One region of the Anoxybacillus sp. UARK-01 genome, then DNA from elsewhere that is predicted to be linked to it. Evidence: predicted binding sites of a transcription regulator. Region 1 holds the regulator's gene; each other region holds the start of a gene.
The links. Region 1 encodes CtsR, which represses protease genes until heat stress. Its sites were predicted from a motif close to ATGGTCAATAAAGGTCAAACA; they were not measured.
Positions count from the first base shown of each region.

Region 2: the regulator CtsR is predicted to act here: its motif matches at 977-997, upstream of clpP (ATP-dependent Clp endopeptidase proteolytic subunit ClpP).
Region 3: the regulator CtsR is predicted to act here: its motif matches at 1,308-1,328, upstream of B6A27_RS17895 (ATP-dependent Clp protease ATP-binding subunit).

Region 1 is NZ_NASY01000046.1:1,515-3,790, reverse strand. Features, by position in the region: gene mcsB (protein-arginine kinase McsB) at 1-181, opposite strand, end outside; gene mcsA (protein-arginine kinase activator protein McsA) at 184-729, opposite strand; gene B6A27_RS11695 (CtsR family transcriptional regulator) at 745-1,206, opposite strand.
Region 2 is NZ_NASY01000025.1:13,793-16,068, reverse strand. Features, by position in the region: gene B6A27_RS02975 (DUF3189 family protein) at 1-147, shown strand, start outside; tRNA gene B6A27_RS02970 (tRNA-Arg) at 528-599, opposite strand; gene clpP (ATP-dependent Clp endopeptidase proteolytic subunit ClpP) at 1,053-1,643, shown strand; gene B6A27_RS02960 (HPr family phosphocarrier protein) at 1,864-2,121, opposite strand; gene whiA (DNA-binding protein WhiA) at 2,147-2,276, opposite strand, start outside.
Region 3 is NZ_NASY01000057.1:39,493-41,768, forward strand. Features, by position in the region: gene B6A27_RS17895 (ATP-dependent Clp protease ATP-binding subunit) at 1-1,254, opposite strand, end outside; gene B6A27_RS17900 (FixH family protein) at 1,457-2,191, shown strand.

The DNA.
Region 1 (2,276 bases):
ATGTCTGTTCAAATTGCTGTACGATATGCTGGGCTTCTTCGTTGCCAAAAACAGTGGGAAACTGGTAATCTACAATATTCCTTGCAAGCCGAATCCGACTGCTCAATACAATGTCTGAGTCCGGACCTTCTTGGTTCATCCAAGAGCTTACTGCTGTATTCAAAAACTTCTCAAGCGACACAATCAGCCCTCCTCCCCATGTTTACTTACACGTGATTCAAGCAAACGAATTTGATCGCGAACTTCAGCTGCTTTTTCAAACTCTTCTCTGGCAATAAGCTCTTGCAGTTTTTGTTTTAAATGAGCGATTTGTTTACGAATATAAATACTGCCACCGATTCGTCTTGGAATTTTCCCTGCATGAGTAGTATTGCCACTATGAAGTCGTTTCAATATCGGCTGCAGTTGTTTAGCGAATGTATGATAGCAATGAGAGCAGCCAAAACGGCCAATTTTGGCGAATTGATTATATGTCATGTTGCAGCGTTCACATTGCAAAATTTCAATGCTTTGAAATGCATTTTGCTTGGCTCCCTTTGTAGGAGCTTCAAAATTTAATAGACCTGCCAATAAATTTTGCAGAGAGAATCCTGCATTTCCATGAAACATAAAAACGTCCCCGTGCTCTTGAGCACAATGTTCGCAAAGATGAAATTCTGTCTTTTCACCATTGATAATTTTCGTAAAATGCATCGTGGCCGGTCTCTGCTTACATTCTTGACATATCAAAGATCTCACCTCTTTCTATTTATACTTCAAAGACATTAACATGGCTTTTAACATTCTAGCTCTCAACTCATCTCTTTGAGGCAAGTCAATATATAAAACAGATCGATCCATTACGCTCAACATAATATTTGCCTCTCGTTCAGAAATGACTTTTTCTTCAACAAGTCGGCGAATAATATCCTCTGCACTCGATTGACTGACATGATGACGAATTAAAGATAATAGCTGATCAATTAATTGCGATTCATTTTTTGTTTTCACTTTTATAATTCGAATATAGCCTCCACCGCCGCGCTTGCTTTCTACAATATAGCCTCGTTCCAAAGTAAAGCGTGTATTAATGACATAATTAATCTGTGAAGGAACGCACTGAAATTTATCGGCGATTTCACTTCGTTTAATCTCAACAATTTCTTGTTCACTCATATTTAAAACTTGCTTTAAATATTGTTCGATAATATCAGAAATGTTTCTCACCCTACCCCTCCTTGCTTAGGTAGTTGACTTTGACTATATTTGACCTTAATTTTACTATATAGCAGATATAAAAAAAATGCAACAAACAAGAGCAGATAATCATATGATTGCCGATTTTCCGAATTTAAAACAAAAGCAGTATGAATTAATTCGATAACATATGCTAAAAATCCTTTATATCAAGAAAAAAGTTATAATTATGAAGCAAGGACATATCTCAACATGACACATGCTCAAAGATCCATCTTTGAAGCAGTAAACCATTCAACGATGGAAACAGACACCAGCACTTTTTTAGAGTTTTCGCATGTGCAGCAAAGCATATTCAATCCGTAGAATATGTCAATTAAGCTGTTTTTGAATGAGAGAGAAGCACAGGAACCGAGGAGTTTGACGTGGTCATTCACATGATTTAACGTTTAATATGCTCGAGGATATGATATGGGGTGAATAGAGGTTCAAATTTTAATCAGTGAAAACCAATCGTATCGAAAAAACGAAATGTACAATTTTATTGTGAATATGTCGCAAAGCGCATCATAAATGAATAAAGACATATAAAAACCCACTCACTCCCTTGAAAATCCTATACAGCGACCAATAAGCTCCAAAGAGTGGACATTATGCGTTCTAATTTGATTAAAGAACATGCATGTAGGAGATGAAATCTCTTTTGATGCATTCTTCCAATAGATCCATCGGCTTTCTTTGTTTGGCACGCCGTATACAACAGAGAGGCCGCCGATTTTAAAAAGGCATTACTCAGGTGCTTATTTTTAAAAACGTATTTTGCGCTCGATTCGTTGCGAGAGTTGATGTGAGTCCTTCAGTGGTTTGATTATTGTCGCCGCCTTTGTAGACTAACAGCGTTCTGCATGTTTCGACGCTTTCTCGTACAAAACAATGGTTTCAAGAGCAAGAGTTTCCGGAATCTCATGCTCAACTGCTTATGCATTTAAGTGTCAAGCAGCCTTCAGCTGTGTGGATTGACAACATGGCACTCCGAAGCAGCCCCTATGATTCTCAAATGATGGGAAGGATGATGCCCACTCTTATCACTTGTTTAAGGG
Region 2 (2,276 bases), on a different contig from region 1:
CACATCGATTTTATTGGCGTCCCCTTATTAGTTTTAGGTGCCAAACAATGTTGTCATGATATTCTTCGTCTCGTTGAATTTACAAAGCAAATCGGTCAATCGACAGAAAAAAAAGTCGTTGTATTAGAAAATCAAAATTTCAAATAACATCTATCTCTTGGTTATTTTCGTGCCAAAAATGCTCGAAAATAACCATCCTTTTTTCTTCCTGACAAACAGAGAAGAAGCAACCCGTCCGTTTCTCCGCTGCTTCTTTATTTGAATCCCCCCCTCAACATGTTCTTTGATTTTTCCCAATAAAAAGGGTCCAGCATCGCCATGGCGCCTTGCCCGCAAAGAGATTGATTCGTATGTCATCAGCGAAAAGAGTCCCGACAAATGGATTCAACAACGCCGGAACTGTCTCATGCAAAATTTCCCCAAAAACAACAGGGCTCTTTCGGATTTAAAAAAATAAAAAACGACCGCAAATGCAGTCGTATCAAGGAGCTGTGGAAATTTAATCCGAACCAGTAGGATAGTTGGAACGCCCTCGGCAGGATTCGAACCCACGCTAAGAGAACCGGAATCTCTCGTGCTATCCACTACACTACGAGGGCATGATTGGTTAGCCGCATGTTCCATTATAATGAAGAACGTTTTTTTTTGCAAGGGGAAAATATGCTATGGAAATAAGAAGCAAGATTGATTCATTATAGAAAAAACAAGTCCATAGATTTGTGTCTTCGGCCGCCGACCTCTCAGCTATCGTTTAAGCTGCGTTTATATCGGGCAAAACGCTTACTAACAGATGAACTCCCCCCCTTCACTCCGTTTAAGGGAGGGAGACTTCTCGGTGGATATGTTAAAAATTTAAAATCTATTTTCTTCAGCAATACGTCTGTTTAAAAAACAAAAAAGCGGATATGCTGAAAAAAGGGATATCGGAACAGAATAGCGAATAAATAAAATTATGAGGAGAAGGCAAAACGCTTTTTGTTTGACCTTCATTGACCAATTATGTATCATAGAAATACATATGATTTTAATTGACTGGTAAAGGAGGAAAACTCATGAATTTAATTCCTACAGTGATTGAGCAAACAAGCCGCGGTGAACGCGCATATGACATTTACTCCCGCTTGCTTAAAGACCGCATCATTATTTTAGGTAGTGCCATCGATGACCATGTCGCGAACTCCATTGTTTCCCAGCTTTTATTCTTAGCAGCGGAAGATCCGGAAAAAGATATTTCCCTTTATATTAACAGCCCTGGCGGTTCGATTACAGCCGGAATGGCCATTTATGACACGATGCAGTTTATTAAGCCAGATGTTTCGACCATTTGCATTGGAATGGCAGCATCAATGGGGGCGTTCCTGCTTTCTGCTGGCGCAAAAGGAAAGCGCTTTGCTCTTCCAAACAGTGAAATCATGATCCATCAGCCTTTGGGAGGAGCGCAAGGTCAAGCTACTGATATCGAGATTGCCGCTAAACGCATCTTGTTCTTACGCGATAAGCTGAATCGCATTTTGGCAGAAAATACAGGCCAGCCAATCGAGATCATCGAGCGCGATACAGACCGCGATAACTTTATGACGGCGGAAAAAGCAAAAGAATATGGTTTAATCGACCGCGTGTTGGCACGCGTTGACGAAAAATAATCCGGACAGCCAGTAGTAGACAAAGTCAAAACAGACTTTGTCTACTACTATTTTAAAAACGTTTGGCTGAAAAATGCGGACAGCCAATCTGAAAATATGAAGGCTGTTCTTTTCCGTAAAGAACAGCCTTTTCCTTTATGCATCGAATGAATCTCGGACAAAGTGCGGTTTGAGCATCCTGAACGAGTCGCTCTCTCCCAGCCATTCCTGCAGCCTCTTACTATCCTTCTTTTTGCACATATTTTGTCAATGCTTCAATCGCTTCTTGTTCATCCGGTCCATCAGCGATTAATGTAATGACAGACCTGGAGCTGATTGCTAGGCTCATCAGACCCATGATGCTTTTGGCATTGACTTTTTTTCCATCTTTTTTAATAAAAAGATCCGATGAGAAGCGGTTCGCTTCCTGAACAAAAAGTGCAGCTGGACGCGCTTGCAATCCAGTTTTCAACAACACTTCCACCTGTTTTTCCACCATATTCCTTCCTCCCCTTTTCCTGATTTTATTTATGGAAGTCTACAGGCTGTCCTGCCCGCAGCTTTTCAGCAATCTCATCGATTTTCCGCAAGCGATGGTTAATGCCCGACTTGCTAATTTTCCCCCCTGAAACCATTTCACCTAATTCTTTTAAT
Region 3 (2,276 bases), on a different contig from region 1:
CAACTGCTTCATTTTTGTTTTTTCATCAGCTTGGAGCTTGCCGACAGGGATGCCCGTTTTTTCTTCGATTAATTGCTGAATATCAGCAACATCAACAATCGGTGTTTCATCAGCTTGCTGGTTTTGCAGCTGTTTTTCTAATCGGAGCTCTTCAGCCCGCAATTGAGCGGCGCGTTCATAATTTTCTTCCGCCGCTGCTTTTTCTTTTTCCTTCGCTAAAAAGGCCAATCGTTGTTGAATATTTTTTTCATCTGTTGCAGCAATGCGTAAATTGGCTTTTGAGCCAGCCTCATCTAATAAATCAATGGCTTTATCCGGCAAAAAGCGGTCTTGAATGTAGCGGTGCGATAAAGCTGCACACGCTTGAATCGCTTCATCCGTATATTTTACGCGATGGAATTGTTCATATTTTTCTTGGATTCCTTTTAAAATATGGATGGCTTCGTCCACTGTTGGCTCATGAACAATAACAGGCTGGAAGCGACGTTCAAGAGCAGCATCTTTTTCAATTTGTCGATATTCTTTTAATGTCGTTGCTCCAACAACTTGAAGTTCGCCGCGGGCAAGAGCCGGCTTCAGAATATTGCCTGCATCCATGGAGCCTTCAGCAGAGCCGGCTCCGACTAGCAAATGAATCTCATCGATAAAAAGAATAATATTTTTTCGCCGTTGCAATTCGGCAATGAGCTGCTTCATTCGCTCCTCAAATTGTCCGCGAATGCCAGTATTGGCTACGAGAGAAGCGACATCAAGCAAATATACTTCTTTGTTTAACAGTTTTTCTGGAACGCGTCCTTCCGCAATTTTTAAGGCTAATCCTTCGACGATCGCTGTTTTTCCGACACCCGGCTCTCCAATCAGCACAGGATTGTTTTTATTGCGCCGGTTCAAAATTTCAATGACTCGTTCAATTTCTTGGTCGCGGCCAATGACTGGATCGATCAATCCGGCCTTTGCTAGCTGGGTTAAATTGCGACCAAATTGATCTAAAAAGCCGCCGCCTCTGTGTGATGGCGTCATTAGTATTGGATTTGCCGAAGAAGAGAATGCTGAATCGGCCGCCAGATTTCCTGAAAAGAACGAATCTAGAGGAATGGATGGAAATGTTCCGAATTCAAAATTCATTGGAATGGTCAATTCTTGTTTTTGTTTTGTATAGCACTCATGACAAAGCTGCAGCTGCTTTTTTTCATGATTAATTTGCATCTGAACGAATACGGTTGCTTTATGTTGCTGACATAATTGGCAAAGCATGAGGCATAACCTCCTTTTTTGACTTTGACTATATTTGACTTTAACTTTATTATAATTTGACCTTTTTTGACTTTCAAGAGGTTTTTATAAATTTTTTGTGCGATTGGTGAAATGTTTTTGAAAAAAATGTGAACAATGATTTGTAGCTAGAAAGAGGTGTGATATAGTGGACAATGAGAGAAGAAAGAGGGGGAACGTGAAGATGAAAGTTTATATTCGCTTGATGCTTGCCATGATGGTGGTGTTATTGATTTCGGCATGTGGCCAAACGAAAGATCAATCGGCTGATGAACCTGCCATTTTAGATGTAAAAATAGATGTGAAGTCGCCAATTGAGCTTCAGAAAAAAACAGAAATCGCTTGTATTGTTACATATGGAAAGGAAAAAGTGAACGACGCGGATGAGGTGAAGTTCGAAATTTGGAAGCAGGGAAACGACCAGCATGAAATGATTTCAGCCAAGAGCAAAGGAAATGGAAAATACGCTATTGAAAAAACATTTACCGACGCAGGGACATATTCCGTTGTAGCCCATGTTACAGCTCGCAATATGCATAATATGCCCAAAACAGATGTGATTGTAGGTGACAATGCTGGTTCCGCATCGGAGCATGAAGAAAGCGGTTCTGACCATTCGCACCATGACGATGCTGCTGGTGTGGCTGTAACGTTGCATCCACAGATGTTTACAGTCAACAAGGAGGAACCAATTGTAGCCGATATTGCGTATAATGGCCAGCCACTTACGGCGGCAAAAGTTCGTTTTGAAATCTGGAAGGACCAGATGAAGCATGAGTTTATCGATGCGAATGAACAAGGCAGTGGAAAGTACCAGGCGAAAACGGTATTTAAAGAAAAGGGAACGTTTTCAGTTAAAGTGCATGTCGAAACGAACGAATTGCATGAACATCAAGTAAAGCAAGTGATGGTTCAATAGAAAGGAAGCCCCAAAGGCTTCCTTTTTTCTATTTTCTTTTCGTCTTTCTTTGTCCTTTTTTTCATATATATAACCAAACATATTA